DNA from 3 places in the Streptomyces sp. NPDC001410 genome. Region 3 is predicted to be linked to each of the others. Evidence: riboswitches for the same ligand, from Rfam matches in the RefSeq annotation. Region 3 holds a riboswitch; each other region holds the start of a gene.

Region 1 (6,796 bases), on a different contig from region 3:
TGACGACCAACGAACTGCTCCGACGTGAGTGGACCAGGTTCCGACGTCCGGGCCGACTGATCGCGATGGCGGTTGCGGCCCTGGTCGTCGTCACCATCGGTCTGCTCTACGCGTTCGGCAACCATGCGTCCTGCGAAGGCCCGTGCCCGGCTGAACCAACCGGGCCGGACGGCTCCCTCGTCAACGACCAGTTCTACTTCCTGCATCGCGATCTGGGTGAGAACGGCAGCATCACGGTCCGGATGACGTCCATGACGGGCACGATCACCTACCCGCCGCCGAACCATGACCAGATCGTCCCGGGCCTGGTGCCGTGGGCGAAGGCCGGGATCATCATCAAGGACGGTGTCCGCCAGGGATCCTCCTACGCGGCGTTGATGCTCACGGGCAGCCACGGCGTGCGGATGCAGTACGACTACCGCCATGACACCGCAGGCAGCGACGGTGGGGTCTCGGCCAAGTCGCCGCGCTGGCTGCGGCTGACGCGGTCGGGCGACACCGTCACCGGCTATGAGTCCGCCGACGGCGAGCGGTGGGCGAAGGTCGGCACCGCGCAGCTGTCCGGGCTGCCCAAGACCATGCAAGTCGGACTGTTCGCCACCTCTCCCGGCGACCTGACGCTGCGGCGTGTCGGCCTCGGCGGCGCCACGGAAGAGGTGCGCTTCACGCAGGCCGGCGGTGTCTTCGACCACGTCGGCCTCAAGGGTGCGGCCTCCGCCCGGGGCTGGAACAGCGACGCCGTCGGCGAGATGAACCAGACCGACTGGGAGAAGTACCACAAGGCGTCCGGGGCGGTTGAGGCGAACGGCACGATCACCGTCACCGGCACCGGCGACATCGGGCCGGGAGGTACCGAGAACGGCGGCCGCCCAGTGGAGCGTACCCTCGGCGGCCTGGCCCTCGGGCTGCTCATCGTGCTCGTGGTCGCGGTGCGGTTCATCACCTCCGCGTACCGCCGCGGACCCACGGGCGGCGCTCCGGTCAGCCGCCGGGAGCTCGCGGCGAAGGCGATCGTCGTCGGAGCCGTCACGTTCGTGACCGGTCTCCTGGCCGTGGGCACGGTGATCCCGACCGGCCTGGCGATCCTGAAGGGGAACGGGATCCCTGTCGTCGGAATGTCCGCGCTCACCGGAGTGCGGGTCGTCGTCGGCACGGCCGCTGTGCTCGCCCTCGCCGCTGTGCTCGCTCTCGCGCTCGGCGCCCTGCTCCGGCGGGCCTGGCTCGCGGTCCTCGCCGCCGTCCTCGCGATCGTGGTCCCATACGTTGTGACCTCCTTCCCGCTGCTGACCGACGGCCTGTCACAGTGGCTGCTGCGGGCCACTCCGGCCGCCGGATTCGCCGCCCAGCAGACCCTCATCGAATATCCGCAGGTCGTCGCCCACTATGCGCCCTCCGCCGGATACTTCCCGCTTCCGTGGTGGGCCGGGATCGCTGTGCTGTGTGCGTACACGGTGATGCTGCTGGGGCTTGCTCTGTGCCGCCTGCCGCAGAGCGATCAGCGGGCCGAGCGGCCCGGGGACTGGAGGTGACCCATGAGGGCGCAGAAGCCCACGAGTTCCTGCGCCCTCACCGCGGGCTGCCGGAATGCGGCGACGTTGCGAGCGACCGGGGCGGCAAAGTGACGACGCTGTGCGCCGGGGTTCGGCGAGACTGCCGCCATGGTATGACGCCCGATCAGGCTGGCAATATCCGTAGTCGCGTGCGTCGATGCCCAAACTCCTATGCACGCGAGGTTCGGCGCTGCTCCACGGCCTGCTCAACGTGCTCTCTGGTGAACTCTTTGTAGATGCGCTCGCCATGGGCGTCGGCGACGACGGCTTTCGCGCCCGCCCGACGCAGGACTGCGGCACAAGGGCGCGGCCGACGACTCCGATGGCTTCGTCGACGAGTACTCGCTTGGTGACTCCTGATGCCTGGTCCCCGGCGAGTGCGCATGCCTCACGGGCGCCGACGGCGCACGGCATGTGAGCGCTGGGGGAGTCCGTACGCCGGAAGCGGATCCGGACAGTGGCGTGCGGTAGGCACGACTATGGGGCGTCCCTGTGCGCGAGCAGCAAGGTGTTCCAACTCCCACCCATCGGGCGGGAGTTCACGTCTCAAGCCCCGAATGAACAGCCATGACTGAAAAGAGAAGGGTTTTTCTCGGTCGGGCGTCACACGATGGAATGATCTCGGCGTGCGGTCACTACGATCGCATCTCAAGACAACCATTCGACCGGCCCCTAAAGTGACGGCCGGTCAGGGTCGCCGATGCCAGGGTCCGCTCCCCGGGCTGCGGTGATCTTCCTGTCCAGGAGGACCTTCCGCATGTTCCGACGCATTGGGAATGCCGTCGTCCGTCATCCCGTCTGGACGATCGTGGCATGGCTCATCGCGGCGGTGGCGATCGTCGCCACCGCGCCGAGCCTGCCCTCGAACAGCGACGAGAGCAGTTTCCTGCCAAAGAGTTACGAGTCGATCAAAGCGGCGGAGCTACAGGAGAGGGCGTTCCCCAGCGCCTTCACCCCGTCCGCGATCGCGCTGTACCAACGCACCGACGGCGGCAAGCTCACCGCCGCCGACAAACAGGACATCGCCCGGATCACTTCACAGCTGGGCAACAAGCACATCGACCAGGTGCAGAAGGTCGTCCCCGGCCAGCCGTCCAAGGACGGCAGGTATGACCTGACCCTGGTGCAGATGGACAGCAAGAACGCCGGCCAGCCCAAACAGATCGACGCGGCCAAGGTGTTGCGCGACGACGTCAAGGAACTGGCCAAGGGCACGAACCTCGACGTCAAGCTCGGTGGCTCGGCCGCGCAGGCCCTGGACCAGCAGGACTCGTCCAAGCGGGGCCAGGCACTGATCGGTATCGGCACCTTCGCGATCATCCTGGTCACCCTGCTGATCATCTTCCGTGCGCCGATCCTTGCGATCCTCCCCCTGGTCCTGATCGGCCTGGTGTCGGCCGTCGCCAACGGCCTGATCGCCTACGCCACCAAGCTGTTCGACCTGCAGGCCAACAGCTCGATCTCGTCGATCCTGATCGTCGTGCTCTTCGGCGTGGGCACGGACTACTTCCTCTTCCTGATGTTCCGCTACCGCGAGCGCCTGCGCGCCGGCGACGAGCCGAAACAGGCCATGATCAACGCGGTCGACCGGGTCGGCGAGGCCATCGCCTCGGCCGCCGGAGCGGTCATCATCGCCTTCCTCGCGCTGGTGCTGTCCACGCTCGGCTTCCTCAAGCAGATGGGCCCGGCACTCGCCATCGCGGTCGCCGCCACGCTGGTCGCGGGCCTGACCCTGATCCCGGCCGTGGTCTCGCTCATCGGACCGAAGGTCTTCTGGCCCTCCAAGTCCTGGCAGCGGGAGCCGGAGAACGCCCGGTTCGCCGCCCTCGGCCGCGGCGTGCAGCGCCGTCCGGCGCTGACCGCCGCGGTGTCCGGCCTCGTCCTGGTCGCACTGTCGCTCGGCACCCTCGGCTTCAACGCCACGTTCGACCTGGCGGCGGGCTCCATGCCCAAGACCAAGGAGTCCATGGTCGTCCAGGACGAGATGCAGAAGGCGTACTCGGCGGGCGCCGCCGCACCCACCGACGTCTTCCTGTCCAGCACCGACGGCCAGCAGCTGGACAAGTCCGGCCTGGACGCGTACGCGCAGAAGCTCGGGGCTGTGGACGGCGTCGCGAACGCCCGCCTTACCCAGCTGAACAAGGGCGGCACCACCGCCGACTTCACCGTCACGCTCAAGTACGAGGCGTCGACGGACAAGGCGATCGATGCCGTGGGCGAGGTGCGCGACGTCGCGCACTCCGACGCCCCCAAGGGCACCGAAGCCGTCGTCGGCGGCATGTCCTCGATCTACAAGGACATCGCCACGGCCGTCAATCACGACTACCGGACGGTCTTCCCCGTCGCCGCCCTCCTCATCATGATCATCCTGGGGCTGCTGCTGCGCAGTGTGGTCGCCCCCTGGTACCTGATGGCCTCGGTGGGCCTCGGCTTCGGTGCCACCCTCGGTGCCACGGTCTGGATCTTCCAGGAGGGGCAGGGGCACTCGGGTCTGATGTTCATGCTCCCGGTGATCATGTACCTGTTCGTGGTCGCCATCGGCACCGACTACAACATCCTCATGATCGCCCGGCTCCGCGAGGAGGCCCGCGAGGGCCGCGAGCCCCGCGAGGCGGCCGGCATGGCGCTCCGGCACGCCGGGCCGACCGTGGCGGCGGCCGGCTTCATCCTGGCGGCTACCTTCGCCACCATGATGCTGGCGGGCAACTCGCTGCTGACGGAGATGGGTTTCGCGGTCTCCTTCGGCATCGCGGTCGCCGCCTTCGTGATGGCGATGTTCTTCACGCCGAGCCTCACCGCGCTGATCGGCCACGCGGCGTGGTGGCCGGGCCACGGGGACCAGGCACGGGAAGCGGCCGGTGCCGGATCGCCTGACACCGGTTCGGTTCCCGGCCAGAACCGGGACACGGTTGCACCCGATCCGTCGGGCCGCCGCGGCTAGCGGCACGAGGACGGAGCAGGTCTGCCGGGCCGCACAGCCCGGCAGACCCGACCCGCCGTCATCGCAGCGGCCGACGCGAGAGGAAGATCACGAAGGACGACGCGGTCTTGGCCATGCACGCGCCACGCGGTACGGTCTGTCCGATATCGACGACGGCGAGACGGAAGCCGGTGGGAATCCGGAACGGTCGCGCCACTGTATGCGGAACACCCCTGGGTGTCCCGTGAGTCAGACCCGTGGCCGTCGTCATGTGCACCACCGAGATGGGACGCGAACTCCCAGAGGAGGTCCTGCCATGGCGCAGACCGTCGCCCAGCCGACAGCCACCACCCCCGCCGTTCCCGCCACGCTGCCGCTCAAGGCGATCGCTCCGTGGGCGGTCTTCTTCGGCATCCTCATGCTCGTCCTGCTGTACTTCGTCGGTGCCGAGCAGGGCGCCACCTCCGTGTTCAACGGCACGGACGTCCACGAGTGGGTGCACGACGCACGCCACCTGCTCGGCTTCCCCTGCCACTGACGCGAGGGACGCCGCTCAGCCATGAACTCCGCAACCGTGAGAAACCTTCTCGTCCGGGGCATGCTCGCCGGCCTGGCCGCCGGCGTGCTCGCCCTGGTCGCCGCCTACTTCCTGGGTGAGCCGAACGTCGACAGCGCGATCAGCTTCGAGGACGCCCACACTCACGAGCACGGGATGGAGGTCGTCTCCCGCTCCCTGCAGTCCACCCTGGGCCTCGCCACCGGTGTCCTCGTCTACGGGGTCGCCTTCGGCGGCATCGCCGCGCTCGCCTTCTGCGTCGCGCTCGGCCGTGTCGGCCGCTTCAGCCCGCGGGCGACCGCACTGCTGCTGTCCGGCTGCGCGCTGCTCGCCGTGTACGTCGTCCCGTTCCTGAAGTACCCGGCCAACCCGCCGTCGGTCGGCGAGCCCGACACCATCGGCAGGCGGACGACCCTGTACTTCCTGATGATGCTGCTCAGCGTGCTCCTGGCGGTCGCCGCCACCATCCTGGGCAAGCGCCTCGCACCCACCCTGGGCACCTGGTACGCGACTGTCCTCGCGGTCGCCGCCTTCGCCGTCGCGATCGGCCTGGCCTACGCCTTCCTGCCGGTCGTCAACGAGGTGCCGAAGGACTTCCCGGCCACCCTGCTGTGGCGGTTCCGCCTCTCCGCACTGGCCATCCAGGCCGTTCTGTGGGGCGGATTCGGCCTGCTCTTCGGCGAGTTGGCCGAGCGGCAGCTGAACCCGAAGCCCGCGACCGCCGCGTCCGGGCGAAGAGTTCCCGCCACGCACTGATCCCTTCAGGACACGACAGGGCCCTTCGGAACCGTCCGGGGGCCCTCTCGCGTTTCCGGGACACCGGCGGAGGCGACGAGCGGAGGAGCCGAGTGGCCAGACAACGTCCCGAACCGCGCCATATCACGCTCGGCGGACGTGAGGCGGTCGCCCTGACCATGGAGGAGTACGCCCAACTCATCGCCAGCCGACGCCAGATCGGCGGCCAGAGCGCGCGCGTACGGGTGCTCGCCCAGCAGGTCAAGCGGACCGAGAGACTGCTCGACGAGCTGGAGGCCCTGGTCGGTGGCCCAACGACCGTATGCGGCACCCGGGATGAGGGCCCGGGCCGGCGGGCGATGCCCGACTGCCACGTCAACCACGGCACGACCGGCGACACGGACACCGACTGCCTGCGGTGCGCGATAGCGGCACTGTTGCGTCGCCATCGGGACGCGACCTTCTGACCGCTGTCACTCGCCAGGCTGGGCGAGGCCGTGTCCGAGCCGCACGTTCCAGCGCCCGGACCGGCCGGTGACCTCCGTCGCCGTGAGCGGCGGGACGTCGAGGCGCCAGAACGCCGCCTCGGGTGCGCCCAACGCGTGCACCACCACAGCCCGTACGACCTCGGGCTCCACCACGGCGATCGTCCTGCCGTCCGCCGGCCCACTCGTCTCCAGCCAGCGCGCGACCCGCGCACACAGCTCCCGCACCGACTCGCCGCCATGCGGTGCAGCCCCGGGATCGGCCAGCCAGCGGGCTACTGCTTCCGGCTCGACGGCACCGACGTCGTCCAGCGTCCGCCCTCGCCACCGGCCCACGTCCAGACCCGAGAGCTCCGGTTCCACCGAGGCGTCGAGGCCGAGCGCGGCGGCCGTCTCCCGGCAGCGCACGCTGGGAGAGGCGAGGAGGCGGCCTGCTGCGGGCAGGGACCCGGCCGCCGACCTGGCCCGTGCCGCCGCGCTGTCCTCGATCGAGTCGCCGTCGTCGAAACGGGCCCGCCGCAGCGAGGGCGTGGTCGCGGGTGAGATGAGA
Region 2 (6,796 bases), on a different contig from region 3:
ACCCGTGTGGGCATCACACTCCGGCCCCACCGGCTGCTGCTGCAGCCCGTGGAGTGGTGAGAGACACTCGCCGATGACCGGCGCGCGCTCAGGTGGCTTGCGAGCCCCGGAACGCGCGCCGGATCGTTGCTCGGCCGAGGGCGACCGGACTCAGAAGTCCTCGTCCAGGTCGACCGTGCCCTCCACGGCCACCTGGTACGCCGACGGGCGCCGCTCGAAGAAGTTCGTCAGCTCCTGAACGCCCTGCAGCTCCATGAAGGAGAAGGGGTTCTCGGAGCCGTACACCGGGGCGAAGCCGAGGCGGGTGAGGCGCTGGTCGGCGACGCACTCGAGGTACTGCCGCATCGAGTCGGTGTTCATGCCCGGCAGGCCGTCACCGCACAGGTCACGCGCGAACTGCAGCTCGGCCTCGACGGCCTCCCGCAGCATCTCGGTGACCTGCTGCTGCAGCTCGTCGTCGAAGAGCTCCGGCTCCTCCTTGCGGACGGTGTCGACCACCTCGAACGCGAACGACATGTGCATCGTCTCGTCGCGGAACACCCAGTTGGTGCCGGTGGCGAGACCGTGCAGCAGACCCCGGCTGCGGAACCAGTAGACGTACGCGAAGGCGCCGTAGAAGAACAGGCCCTCGATGCACGCGGCGAAGCAGATGAGGTTGAGCAGGAAGCGCCGGCGGTCCGCCTTGGACTCCAGGCGGTCCAGCTTCTCGACCTCGTTGATCCACTTGAAGCAGAACTCGGCCTTCTCGCGGATGGACGGGATGTTCTCCACGGCCGCGAAGGCGGCGGCGCGGTCGTCCGGGTCCGGAAGGTAGGTGTCGAGCAGCGTCAGATAGAACTGGACGTGCACGGCCTCCTCGAAGAGCTGGCGCGACAGGTACAGGCGCGCCTCCGGGGAGTTGATGTGCTTGTACAGCGTCAGCACCAGGTTGTTCGCGACGATCGAGTCGCCCGTCGCGAAGAAGGCCACCAGACGGCCGATCAGGTGCTGCTCGGCCGGTGTCAGCTTGGCGAGGTCGGCGACGTCCGAGTGGAGGTCGACCTCCTCGACGGTCCAGGTGTTCTTGATGGCGTCCCGGTAGCGCTCGTAGAAGTCGGGGTAGCGCATGGGGCGCAGAGTCAGCTCGAAGCCCGGGTCGAGCAGGTTCTTGGCAGTCATCTCTGTCGGCGCGGAGCGCCGTCCTCCAGGGGTGGTGGTCGGGCGACGGGCGGGCATTACTGGCAGGCCTCGCAGGACTCGGGGTTCTCAAGGGAGCAGGCGACGGCGTCGGGGTCGGCGACCTGCTGCACGGGGATGGTGGTCTGGGTCTGCGCCTGGGCGGCGCGGGCGATGCGGGTCGCCGGGCGGGAGCGCAGGTAGTACGTCGTCTTCAGGCCCTGCTTCCAGGCGTACGCGTACATCGAGGAGAGCTTGCCGATCGTCGGCGTCTCCATGAACAGGTTCAGGGACTGCGACTGGTCCAGGAACGGGGTGCGGGCCGCGGCCATGTCGATCAGGCCGCGCTGCGGGATCTCCCACGCCGTGCGGTACAGCGCCCGCACGTCGGCCGGGATCCACGCGAAGTCCTGCACCGAGCCGTTGGATTCGCGCAGCGCCTCACGGGTGCGCGCGTCCCAGACGCCCAGCTCCTTGAGGTCCTGCACCAGGTAGGAGTTGACCTGCAGGAACTCGCCGGACAGCGTCTCGCGCTTGAACAGGTTGGAGACCTGCGGCTCGATGCACTCGTACACGCCCGCGATGGACGCGATGGTGGCGGTCGGGGCGATCGCCAGCAGCAGCGAGTTGCGCATGCCGACCGCGGCGATCCGCTCACGCAGGGCCGCCCAGCGCTCGGGCCAGGTCAGGCGGACGCTCGGGAAATGGTCGGGGTGCAGGACACCGCGGGCGGTGCGGGTCTTCTCCCAGGCCGGCAGCGCGCCGCCCCGCTCGGCCAGGTCGGCGGAGGCCTCGTACGCGGCGAGCATGATCCGCTCGGCGATCCGCGTCGACAGGGCCTTGGCCTCGGCGGAGTCGAAGGGCAGGCGCAGCTTGAAGAAGACGTCCTGCAGACCCATCGCACCCAGGCCCACCGGACGCCACCTGGCGTTGGAGCGGCCCGCCTGCTCGGTCGGGTAGAAGTTGATGTCGACCACGCGGTCGAGGAAGGTGACGGCCGTGCGGACGGTCTCGTCGAGGCGCTCCCAGTCGATGTCCCCGCCCTGCACGAAGGCACCGAGGTTGACCGAACCCAGGTTGCAGACCGCCGTCTCGCCGTCGTCGGTGACCTCCAGGATCTCCGTGCAGAGGTTCGAGGAGTGGACGACGTGGCCCGCCTCGGCCGTCTGGTTGGCGGTGCGGTTGGCGGCGTCCTTGAAGGTCATCCAGCCGTTGCCGGTCTGCGCGAGGGTGCGCATCATGCGGCCGTACAGGTCACGGGCCGGGATGGTCTTCTTCGCGAGCCCGTTCGCCTCCGCCTTGCGGTACGCGGCGTCGAACTCCTCACCCCACAGGTCGACCAGCTCCGGCACGTCCGCCGGGGAGAACAGCGACCACTGCTCGTCGGCGTTGACCCGGCGCATGAACTCGTCCGGGATCCAGTGCGCGAGGTTGAGGTTGTGCGTACGGCGGGCGTCCTCACCGGTGTTGTCGCGCAGCTCCAGGAACTCCTCGATATCGGAGTGCCAGGTCTCCAGGTACACCGCGGCAGCGCCCTTGCGCCTTCCGCCCTGGTTCACGGCGGCCACCGAGGCGTCCAGGGTCTTCAGGAACGGGACGATGCCGTTGGAGTGCCCGTTGGTGCCGCGGATCAGCGAACCACGGCTGCGGATGCGGGAGTACGACAGACCGATGCCGCCGGCGTGCTTGGAGAGACGGGCGACCTGGTGGTAGCGGTCGTAGATGGAGTCCAGCTCGTCCAGCGGGGAGTCGAGGAGGTAGCAGGACGACATCTGGGGGTGCCGTGTGCCGGAGTTGAAGAGCGTGGGGGAGGAGGGCAGGTAGTCGAGGCGGCTCATGAGTCCGTAGAGCGCGGCTACTTCGTCGACGGAGCGGGTCGTGTCGTCCTCGGCGAGACCCGAGGCGACGCGCAGCATGAAGTGCTGGGGCGTCTCGATCACCTGGCGGGTGAGGGGGTGGCGCAGCAGGTAGCGGCTGTGCAGGGTGCGCAGCCCGAAGTAGCCGAAGCGGTCGTCGCCGGCCGCGTCGATCAGCGTGTCCAGACGCTCGGCGTGCAGCCGTACGAACTCCGCCGTACGGTCGGCGACCAGGCCCTCGCGGTGGCCCACGGCGACGGACTCGGTGAAGGACGTCACGCCCTGCGAGGCGGCCTCGGCGCGGATCGAGATGGTCAGCAGCCGGGCGGCCAGCCGGGAGTAGGCGGGGTCGTCGGAGATGAGGCCGGCGGCCGCCTCCGTGGCCAGCTCGCGCAACTCCGCCTCGTCGGCCCGGGCGGACCGGCCCCGCAGCGCGGCCGCGGCGACCCGGCCGGGGTCGGCGTCGGGGAGGTCGGCGGTCAGCTCGGTCAGGGTCCGCAGCAGCGCGGCACCGGGACCGTCGGTCTCCACCGGAGCTGCGGTCGCCTGGACGGCTGAAGCCGGGTCGGCTGGCGCGATGGTCACGTGGGGCTCTCCCTCGCTCGGCACAGGGCCTGGCGGAGGGCAGGGGCAGCACGAGCGCGCACGGCGTCGCGTCCACCGGCCCACTCCACGAGGCCCGGACGTCTGAAGGCACCCGGACCGGACGGCCGGGCGCGCGCTGACGGCAGGTACTCGGACTGAACAGGCGTGCGGATGCACGCAAGTACACCGTTGCGGGACAGTTCCGGATTCGCACCGGATTCCCCTGTGGCGACAGCGAGGATGAGCATACATCTAGTGCCGGGTTGTGGTGTCACCCCCAGATGTTGTGTCTGTTGCGTGTCGTGACGGCTTCAGAGGGTCAACAGCGGGCCGCCGTGGTGCTTGTTGTCGGCGGCCCGCTGCGGGTCGATCGGGGTTGCTCGCTCGGTTCTTCGCGCCCCTTCGGGGCGCGTTTCAGTGCCCGGCGCCTGCCGTGGCCGGCGGAAGTTCCACCTGGACCCCCGCGTCGCCCGCGTCCGCCGTGTAGTCCTCGGGGCGGGTCTCGTCGAGGCCCTCGGGTGCCTTCAGAGCCTTCAGGACGAAGGTCAGGACCACCGTGACGGCGACGTTCAGCACGAAGGCCGTGAGGCCGATGTAGCCGATCTCACCGAGCCCCGGGATCTCCTTGGCGGAGCCGCCGAAGTGCTTCTGGGTCGGCGAGGCCACCCCGTACGCGGCGACCGTGCCGTAGACCATGCCGACCGCCCAGCCGGCCAGCAGCGCCCAGCGGTGGCACCAGCGGGTGAACAGGCCGCCGACCAGGGCCGGGAAGGTCTGCAGGATCCAGATGCCGCCCAGTAGCTGGAAGTTGATGGCGACCGTCTTGTCCATGGTGAGCACGAAGACCAGGGCGCCGACCTTGACCAGCAGCGACACGAGCTTGGAGACCTGGGCCTCCTGCTTCGGCGTGGCGTCCGGCCTGATGAAGTCCTTGTAGATGTTGCGGGTGAAGAGGTTTGCCGCCGCGATGGACATGATGGCCGCGGGCACGAGGGCGCCGATGCCGATCGCCGCGAACGCCACGCCCGCGAACCAGTCCGGGAACATGTCCTCGAACAGCTGCGGAATCGCCAACTGCCCGTTGGTGACGTTCACTCCGGCCGCGATCGCCATGAAGCCGAGCAGCGCGAGCAGGCCCAGCATCAGCGAGTACAGCGGCAGGATCGTGGTGTTGCGCCGGATCACCTCACGGCTCCTGGACGAGAGCGTCGCGGTGATCGAGTGCGGGTACATGAACAGCGCGAGCGCCGAACCGAGCGCCAGCGTGGCGTACGTCCACTGGCCCGCGGGGGCCGGTACGAGCCCGCCCGCACCCGCCTTCGTGAACTTCTCGCCTGCCTTGGCGAAGATGTCGTCGAACCCGCCCAGCTTGATCGGGATGTAGATGATCGCCACCGCGATGACGATGTAGATCAGCGTGTCCTTGACGAACGCGATCAGCGCGGGGGCGCGCAGGCCCGACGAGTACGTGTACGCGGCCAGCACGCCGAAGGCGATGAGCAGCGGCAGGTCCTTCACGAACCAGTTGGTGTTCTCGCCGCCGCCGACGCCCATCACGTCCAGCACCGCCTGGATGCCGACGAGCTGGAGCGCGATGTACGGCATCGTCGCGAGGATGCCGGTGACCGCCACGGCCAGCGACAGGCCCTTGGAGCCGAAGCGGCCGCGCACGAAGTCCGAGGTCGTCACATAGCCGTGCTTGTGCGAGACCGACCACAGGCGGGGCAGGAACGTGAAGATCAGCGGGTATACCAGGATGGTGTACGGCACGGCGAAGAAGCCGGCCGCACCCGCCGCGTAGATCGCCGCCGGCACGGCGACGAAGGTGTACGCCGTGTACAGGTCGCCGCCGAGCAGGAACCAGGTGATCCAGGTGCCGAACGACCGTCCGCCCAGGCCCCATTCGTCCAGGGAGTGCTCGTTCTCGGCCCTGCGCCAGCGGGCGGCCAGGAAGCCCATGACCGTGACGGCCAGGAAGAAGAAGATGAAGACGCCGAGAGCGACGCCGTTGACGCCGTTCTTCACTGCGCCGCCCCCTTGCCCTGAGTGGCCCTGCGGGCGCTCTGGTCACGCTGCCAGAGCTTGTACGCGAGCATCGTGAGCGCGGTGGAGATCAGCACCCACAGCATCTGGTACCAGTAGAAGAACGGGATCCCGATGAACGCGGGGTCCGTCCTGGCGTACGAGCCCACCCACAGCATCGCCACGAAGGGCGCGACGAGACACAGGCCGATGATCACGCGGGCCGGTGTCACCACCGGCGGTCTCACTTCAGGCGTTTCGGACATGCCACGGCTCCGTCCCCTGGTTGATCACCTGTGTAATGCGCAGGCAATCTAGGTGACGGTGTCGTGGCAGCGGAAGACCTCGTCCGTATAACGGTATGTCGATTTGGAGGTTGTGGCGTGAAGACGCCAATTCCCCTCAGTCCTGCGGGCGCTTGAGTCTCGCCACGAACTTGTACCGGTCGCCTCGGTAGACGGAGCGCACCCACTCCACCGGCTTGCCCTCGCGGTCCAGGGAGTGACGGGAGAGCATCAGCATCGGCAGGCCCACGTCGGTGCCGAGCAGGCCCGCCTCGCGCGGGGTGGCCAGGGAGGTCTCGATGGTCTCCTCGGCCTCGGCGAGATGGACGTCGTAGACCTCGGCGAGAGCGGTGTACAGGGACGTGTACTTCACGAGCGACCGCCTGAGGGCCGGGAACCGCTTGGCCGACAGATGGGTGGTCTCGATCGCCATCGGCTCGGCGTTGGCCATGCGCAGCCGCTCGATGCGCAGCACGCGTCCGCCGGCCGTGATGTCGAGCAGCTCGGCGAGCCGGTCGTCGGCCGTGATGTAGCCGATGTCGAGCAGCTGCGAGGTGGGCTCCAGGCCCTGGGCCCGCATGTCCTCCGTGTACGAGGTGAGCTGCAGCGCCTGCGAGACCTTCGGTTTGGCGACGAAGGTGCCCTTGCCCTGGATGCGCTCGAGGCGGCCCTCGACGACGAGCTCCTGCAGGGCCTGGCGGACGGTGGTGCGGGAGGTGTCGAACTCGGCCGCCAGCGTGCGCTCGGGCGGGACCGGCGTGCCCGGCGCCTGCGTCTCCGTCATGTCGAGCAGATGCTTCTTCAAGCGGTAGTACTTGGGCACGCGCGCGGTACGGACCGTCGTCCCGGCCTCGTTCTCCGCACTGCCGACGTCGGTGCTCATGCTCTGCCTTC
Region 3 (6,796 bases):
CACTCCGCCTCGGCCGCCGCCGCGGCGGGCGACCGGGTGGCCATGGCGACCACCTGGTCCCAGGGGATGTCGTCCTCGGCCTGGGCGAGCAGCCGGCGGGCCGCGGCGGGCATGCCGGCCGGGTAGTGCACGTCCAGCGTCTGGTAGTGGATGTGGCCGATCTCGTGCCCCGCGATGACGAACTTGTGCTCGTCGGGCGCCCGGTCCTCGACCACGACGACGTACTGCTCGTCCATGGCGAAGGTGACCCCGGAGACGTCCAGGCCCGGCGGGAAGGTGACGAACTTCAGCCGGACCGGGCGGTCCAGCTGCGGGCTGAGCGTGGCGCAGACCGCGTGCAGGAACGCCTTCGGCTCGGTGGGCGGGGTCAGTGTCCGGGCGGTGTCACGGACGAGCCGGTCGAGGAACCGCTTCGGCGACCTGGTGGGTCTGCGGGACTTCGGCGCTCTGTCGGGGCTCATGCGTCGTCCTTGCGGTCGGCGGGCGTGCGGCGACCATAAGGCGGGGACGACGGTAACGGCACGTTCCCGCAGCCGCAACGATCATTTACGGCCAGAACTGGATCAGTTACGGCCGGAAGCGCATCAGGCACGCCCGGCGCCCCCGGCCTGCCCGGCCTGCTCCGACGCGATGATCATCTCCGCCAGATCGGCGAGCGTGGCCAGCTGACGGGCGTTCATCTGCGGGGCCCGCGCGGCCAGTCGGACCAGTCCGCTCTCCCGCAGCCGCAGCAGCGGGTCCGCCTCCGCCTCCAGGTCCTGCAGCACCGGCTGCAACGCCTCCTGCAGCGCCTCCTGTTCGTCCGCGGTGAAGAAGCCCGCGGGCAGACCGAAGAACCTGCGCAGCCGGTCGATGTGTTCGAGGCTCGGCAGGCCGCTCTTGCGCCACTCGCTCAGCCACTGCCGGCTGGTTCCGGCGATCCGGGCCAGCTCGTCCAGCGAGTACCGCTTGCCGTCGGGCCGGCGCCGGGTCTCGCGGACGAAGTCCAGCCGCTGCCGCACCCGCCCTGCGAGGCAGCCCTCCGGCACCCGGCCGCCCGAGAGCAGCTCGACGACGACGCCGACCGGGATGCCGGTGCGGTGGGAGAGGCCGGCGACGTCCAGGACCTCCGGCAGCCGGCCGGGCCGGCCGGTCAGCTCGCCGAGGCGGTCGAGTACGTCGGCCAGCGGGGCGTAGGCGTCACTCACCGAGGTCCCCCCTGGGCGTGTCGTCCGTTCCGTGGCTGAGCTGACGCGAGGCTACCCGGTCGCCCGTGCGCCGACCAGACGTGACAACACCCACTGCGGAATTAGGCAGCAATCGTTGACAGTTGACGGTGCGGTGGGTGAGGATCGGGGCACAGAGAGCAAGATCGACCCGCCTCGGGTGCTGCCTATGGGGGAGCAGCATCCGGGGCGTACCTCTGTCCGCCTTCTCCCCACGAAGGTGAGCCTTCGATGCCGCATGCCGTCCTGCTCCTCGGAGTGAGCCACCGGGCCGCGTACGACGCGTACCCGCTGGAGCGCATCGCGGCGGTCCACCCGGTGGTGCTGGTCGACCCGTTCCCGCCCGTCTGGGCACGCCCGTACCTGGCCGGGCACATCGCCGTGGACCCCGGCCAGGAGGCGGCCACCGCGGAGGCGGTCGCGCACTACGCGTTACGGCACCGGGTGAGCGGCGTACTGACCTGGACCAGGGAGTACCTGCCCGCCGCCGCACGCATCACGGCCCGGCTCGGCCTGCCCGGCATCCCGTACGAGACGGCCGTCGCCTGCGCCGACCCGGCCGCGGCCCAGGTGCTGCTCGCCCGGCACGGGATTCCCCCGGCCGGCCGGGAGGACGCCGACGCCCCGCTCGTCCGCGCCGAGACCGTCGTCCTGGACGACGAGGTCCGCATCGCCGCACTGACCCGTACGGCACCGGGCCCGCCGCCCGCCCGGCAGCCACTGCGGCACTCCGTGCACGCCCACGACGGGCTGCTGCACAATCGCTTCCTGCGGCAGACGGTGGAGCGGACCGTGCGCGCGCTCGGTCTCGCGCACACCGTCGCCCACATCGGCCTGCGGCTCACCGCCCGCGGACCCCGCGTCACGGACGTCGTCCCGCACCTGCCCGGCGATCTGATCCCGCTGCTGGTCGAGCTGGCCACCGGCGTCGACCTCGCCCGAGCCGCCGCCGCTCTGGCCGTCGGCCGGCTCCCTGACATGGCGCCGACCCGGCAGCGGGCGGCCTCGATCCAGTTCGCCTACCCGGCCACGACCGGCCGGCTGACCCACCTGGACATGGACCCGGCCGCCGCGTACGAGCCGTCCGCCGAGCGCATGGTCCTCACCCGGCAGCCCGGCGACCACGTCACGGCGGCCGCCCACGCCGACCCCGAGGACCGCCTCGCGCACTGGGTGGCGGAGGGCGAGACCCCGACGGACTGCGCGCACACCCTGCGCCGCATGGCCCGCCACCTGACCGTGGCCGTCACCCCACCGGCCCGGCCGTACGCGGCGTAGGGCCTGTCGGGCCAACGCCCGCGGCAGCCAAGCCCCTTCGATCCCGTACCCGCCGCCCGGGCGCCACGCCTCCCCCCGTTCTCCCCGCAGCCGCCATGGCCGTGACCCCGGTCACCGTCTCCGTGTGCCCACAGCCACCCCTCGGGCCGCGCACGGCTGCCGGTAAAGTGGCGGCGTCGTCATCACACCTGTACGGGGGGAAGCCGGTGCAATTCCGGCGCTGACCCGCAACCGTGAACTGTCCGTCCTGGACGGTGAGCCGGACTGCCCCGCCCGGGACGTTGACCGGCTCGCGTGCGCGGCGACCCGCAGCGCACGGCACCGTCGAGGTTTACGGAGCCGAGCCGCCCGGGTGTTCCCGTGCGCTGCCGGTTCCCCGCAGGAGAGGCAGTCGCCGACCATGAACGTCCGCCGCAGTGCAGCGGCTCTCGCCGCCGTAGGTGTGCTGGCCGCCGCCGCACCCGCCATGGCCGCCGACCCGTCCCCGTCCGCGCCTCCGAAGGTGACGATCCCGGCCGGTCTGTTCGGCAAGACGGACCCCACGTACGACGGTGTCTGGCGCCAGTCGCTCGCCCTGCTCGCCCAGCGGACGCTCGGCTACCGCCCGGCCGGCTCGGCCGTGGACTGGCTGGTCGGGCAGCAGTGCGACAAGGGCGGCTTCGCCGCGTTCCGGGCCGACACCGCCAAGCCCTGCGAGGGCAAGGGCGGCGCCCAGCCCGACACCAACAGCACGGCCGCCGCCGTCCAGGCGCTGCAGGCGGTCGGCGGTCACGACGCCGAGGTCCGCAAGGCTCTGGTCTGGCTGACGACGCTGCAGAACGAGGACGGCGGCTGGGGCTACTCACCCGGCGCTCCCAGCGACACCAACTCCACCGGCGTCGCCATCGGCGCGTTCGCCGCGGTCGGCCAGGACCCCGCCAAGCTGCACGCCCAGGGCAAGAGCCCGTACGACCTGCTGGCCAAGTTGTCCATGCCGTGCGACGGCACCGGGGGCGGAGCGCTCGCCTACCAGCCGGACAAGAAGGGCAAGCTGGTCGCCAACGCGGACGCGACGGCGGCCGGCGTGCTGGGCGCGCTCGGCAAGGGGTTCGCGCCGAAGGCCGGGAAGGCCCCGGAGCAGAGCTCCATCTGCCGCAACTCCGACAAGCCCACCCCGGCGGAGGTGGCGAGCGACGGCGCCGCCTATCTGGGGAAGGCCATGAACCCCGACGGGTACCTGAAGTCCGCCCTGCCCGGGGCCAAGGACCAGCCCGACTACGGCAACACGGCGGACGCGGTCGTCGCGCTCGCCGCGAAGGGCTGGGCGGGGCAGGCGAAGAAGCCGTACGCCTGGCTGGAGAAGAACGCGGCGAAGTGGGCGGAGCAGAGCGGCCCGGCCGCCTACGCCGAGCTGGTCTTCGCCGCGCACGCGATGGGTGAGGACCCGCACGACTTCGGCGGCACGGACCTGGCGCAGGCGCTCAACGCGACGGGCCCGGCGCCGCAGAAGGCCGCCGCCACCGCGGAGCCCGGCAAGCGCGCCGAGCACGACTCGGGCATCGGTGTCTGGTGGATCGTCGGTGCCGGCCTCGTCTTCGGCGTCGGCATCGGCATCCTGCTCAGCGGCCGCCGGAAGCGGCAGCAGCTGTGACCGCCGTCCGCCGTGCCGCGGCCCTGCTGGTCGCCGCGCTCGTCCTCCTCGCCGGTGCCGCCCAGGCGCACGCCACCGGCTACCGCTACTGGTCGTTCTGGGAGCGGGACGGCGGCCGCTGGACGTACGCCACCCAGGGCCCGTCGACCGCCCGTCCCGACGACGGCGCGATCCAGGGCTTCCGCTTCGCGGTGAGCGAGGACTCCGCGGACGCCAGCCGGCCGCGCGGCACGGCGGACTTCGCCACGATCTGCGCGGGGACGCCCGCGAAGCCGGGTACGAAGCGGGTCGCCCTCGTCATCGACTTCGGCACGCCCGCGGACGCCCCGTCCGGCGAGACCCCGCCCACCCGCCGCACCGCCTGCGCGCGCGTCTCCCCCGACGCGACGACGGCCGAGGCCCTGGCAGCCACCGCAAAGCCGCTCCGCTACGACACCAACGCCCTGTTGTGCGCGATCGCCGGGTATCCCCACAAGGGCTGCGGGGAGCAGGTGTCCGCCGACGACACGGAGAAGAAGGCGACGCCTGTCGGCGAGAAGCCCCGGCAGAAGGACAGCGGCCCCTCCCTCGGCCTGCCGATCGGCGTGGGCGCGGTCGTCCTCCTGGCAGGGGCGGCGGTGTGGCAGGCCCGGCGGCGCCGGGATGCGTAGTCCCCGGGCGCGGTCCGGTGGGGGCTGGTCGCGCCCACACGGCGGAGCCGCAGATCGACACAGCCCGCGTCCCTTCGGGGCGCGGCCGGCACCGCTCCACCCCGGCGCCTGGTGGCTCTGGTCGCTCGGGCTCGGTACGGCCGCCACCCGGACCACCAACCCGCTCCTCCTCGGCCTCCTCATAGCCGCGGCAGGCTACGTGGTGGCCACCCACCGCTCCAGCGCGCCCTGGGCCCGCTCCTACGCCGCCTTCGCCAAGCTCGCCGTCGCCGTGCTGCTCATCCGCCTCGCGTTCACGGTCGTCCTCGGCTCACCCATCCCCGGTACGCACGTCCTGCTCACCCTCCCCGAAGTGCCCCTCCCCCACTGGGCGCAGGGCATCCAGCTCGGCGGTGAGGTCACCGCGGAAGCGCTGCTCTTCGCCGGCTACAACGGCCTGAAGCTCGCCGCCCTCCTCATCTGTGTCGGCGCCGCCAACGCCCTGGCCAGCCCGGCGCGTCTGCTCAAGTCCCTGCCCGGTGCCCTGTACGAGACCGGCGTGGCCGTGGTCGTGGCGCTCACCTTCGCGCCGCACCTGATCGCCGACGTCCAGCGGCTGCGCGCCGCCCGCCGGCTGCGCGGCCGCCCGGACCGCGGGGTACGGGGCCTGCTCCAGGTCGGACTGCCGGTCCTGGAGGGCGCGTTGGAGCGTTCGGTCGCCCTCGCGGCCGCGATGGACGCCCGCGGCTACGGCCGTACCGCCGCCGTCCCCGCCCGGGTGCGCCGTACGACGTCCGCGCTCACCCTCGGCGGCCTGCTCGGCGTGTGTGCGGGGACGTACGGGCTGCTCACCGCGGAGGGCGGCACGTACGGGCTGCCGGTGCTGGGAGCCGGGGTCGTCGCCGCGCTCGCGGGCCTGCGCCTGGGCGGCCGCCGCACCCCGCGCACCCGGTACCGCCCGGAGCCGTGGGGTGTGCACGCGTGGCTGGTCGCGGGCTCGGGTGCCGTGGTCGCCGCGCTGCTCGCGCTCGCCTCCGTACGCGCCCCGGACGCGCTGCACCCCGGCGTAGTACCTCTGGTGGCCCCCACCCTGCCCCTGTGGCCCGCGGCCGCGGTATTGCCGGCCCTGCTGCCCGCCTTCATCGTCCCCAAGGACCCCCAGGACTCCAAGGAGCCGTCGTGATCCGCTTCGAGGAGGTCAGCGTCACCTACGAGGGCGCGGCCGAACCGACCGTCCGGGGCGTGGACTTCGAGGTCCCCGAGGGCGAACTCGTGCTGCTCGTCGGCCCGTCCGGGGTCGGCAAGTCGACGGTGCTGGGCGCGGTCAGCGGGCTGGTCCCGCACTTCACCGGCGGCACCCTGCGCGGCCGTGTCACGGTGGCCGGCCGGGACACCCGGACCCACAAGCCGCGCGAACTCGCGGACGTGGTCGGCACGGTGGGGCAGGACCCGCTCGCGCACTTCGTGACGGACACGGTGGAGGACGAACTCGCCTACGGCATGGAGTCGTTGGGGCTCGCTCCGGAGGTGATGCGGCGCCGGGTCGAGGAGACCCTGGACCTGCTGGGCCTCGCCGACCTGCGCGACCGCCCCATCGCCACGCTCTCCGGCGGACAGCGGCAGCGGGTCGCGATCGGCTCGGTCCTCACCCCGCACCCACGGGTGCTGGTCCTCGACGAGCCGACCTCGGCACTCGACCCGGCCGCCGCGGAGGAGGTCCTGGCGGTCCTGCAGCGCCTGGTCCACGACCTGGGCACAACGGTCCTACTGGCCGAGCACCGCCTGGAGCGTGTGATCCAGTACGCCGACCGGGTCGTACTGCTGCCCTCCCCAGGGGCCGCCCCGCTGCACGGCGACCCGGCCGAGGTGATGTCCGTCTCCCCGGTGTACCCACCGGTGGTGGACCTGGGCCGCCTGGCCGGCTGGTCCCCCCTCCCGTTGACCGTCCGAGACGCCCGCCGCCGGGCAGCCCGACTCCGGGAACTACTGGCCCAGGCGCCGACACCCGCGACCGAAGCACGGCCGGAGCCGTTGGCCGAGGTGGCGTCCCAGCC

What was found. Region 3 has a riboswitch for cobalamin ahead of ACFY3C_RS29925 (prenyltransferase/squalene oxidase repeat-containing protein). Riboswitches for the same ligand answer to the same signal wherever they lie in the genome.
Region 1: another riboswitch for cobalamin. It lies ahead of ACFY3C_RS07815 (CbtB-domain containing protein); the one in region 3 lies ahead of ACFY3C_RS29925 (prenyltransferase/squalene oxidase repeat-containing protein).
Region 2: another riboswitch for cobalamin. It lies ahead of ACFY3C_RS12915 (ribonucleoside-diphosphate reductase subunit alpha); the one in region 3 lies ahead of ACFY3C_RS29925 (prenyltransferase/squalene oxidase repeat-containing protein).

Annotation. Positions count from the first base shown of each region.
Region 1 covers NZ_JBIAWE010000003.1:256,859-263,654, forward strand. Annotated here, with positions in the region: gene ACFY3C_RS07805 (hypothetical protein) at 1-1,529, shown strand, start outside; gene ACFY3C_RS07810 (MMPL family transporter) at 2,308-4,491, shown strand; cobalamin riboswitch at 4,608-4,750, shown strand; gene ACFY3C_RS07815 (CbtB-domain containing protein) at 4,787-5,008, shown strand; gene ACFY3C_RS07820 (CbtA family protein) at 5,030-5,782, shown strand; gene ACFY3C_RS07825 (hypothetical protein) at 5,875-6,228, shown strand; gene ACFY3C_RS07830 (histidine phosphatase family protein) at 6,235-6,796, opposite strand, start outside.
Region 2 covers NZ_JBIAWE010000005.1:278,363-285,158, reverse strand. Annotated here, with positions in the region: gene ACFY3C_RS12925 (cytochrome P450) at 1-60, shown strand, start outside; gene ACFY3C_RS12920 (ribonucleotide-diphosphate reductase subunit beta) at 151-1,158, opposite strand; gene ACFY3C_RS12915 (ribonucleoside-diphosphate reductase subunit alpha) at 1,215-3,596, opposite strand; cobalamin riboswitch at 3,720-3,874, opposite strand; gene mctP (monocarboxylate uptake permease MctP) at 4,011-5,621, opposite strand; gene ACFY3C_RS12905 (DUF3311 domain-containing protein) at 5,618-5,884, opposite strand; gene ACFY3C_RS12900 (GntR family transcriptional regulator) at 6,021-6,785, opposite strand.
Region 3 covers NZ_JBIAWE010000014.1:239,049-245,844, forward strand. Annotated here, with positions in the region: gene ACFY3C_RS29910 (hypothetical protein) at 1-461, opposite strand, end outside; gene ACFY3C_RS29915 (XRE family transcriptional regulator) at 585-1,187, opposite strand; gene ACFY3C_RS29920 (hypothetical protein) at 1,437-2,483, shown strand; cobalamin riboswitch at 2,639-2,774, shown strand; gene ACFY3C_RS29925 (prenyltransferase/squalene oxidase repeat-containing protein) at 2,884-4,113, shown strand; gene ACFY3C_RS29930 (SCO2322 family protein) at 4,110-4,763, shown strand; gene ACFY3C_RS29935 (energy-coupling factor transporter transmembrane component T) at 4,756-5,925, shown strand; gene ACFY3C_RS29940 (ABC transporter ATP-binding protein) at 5,922-6,796, shown strand, end outside.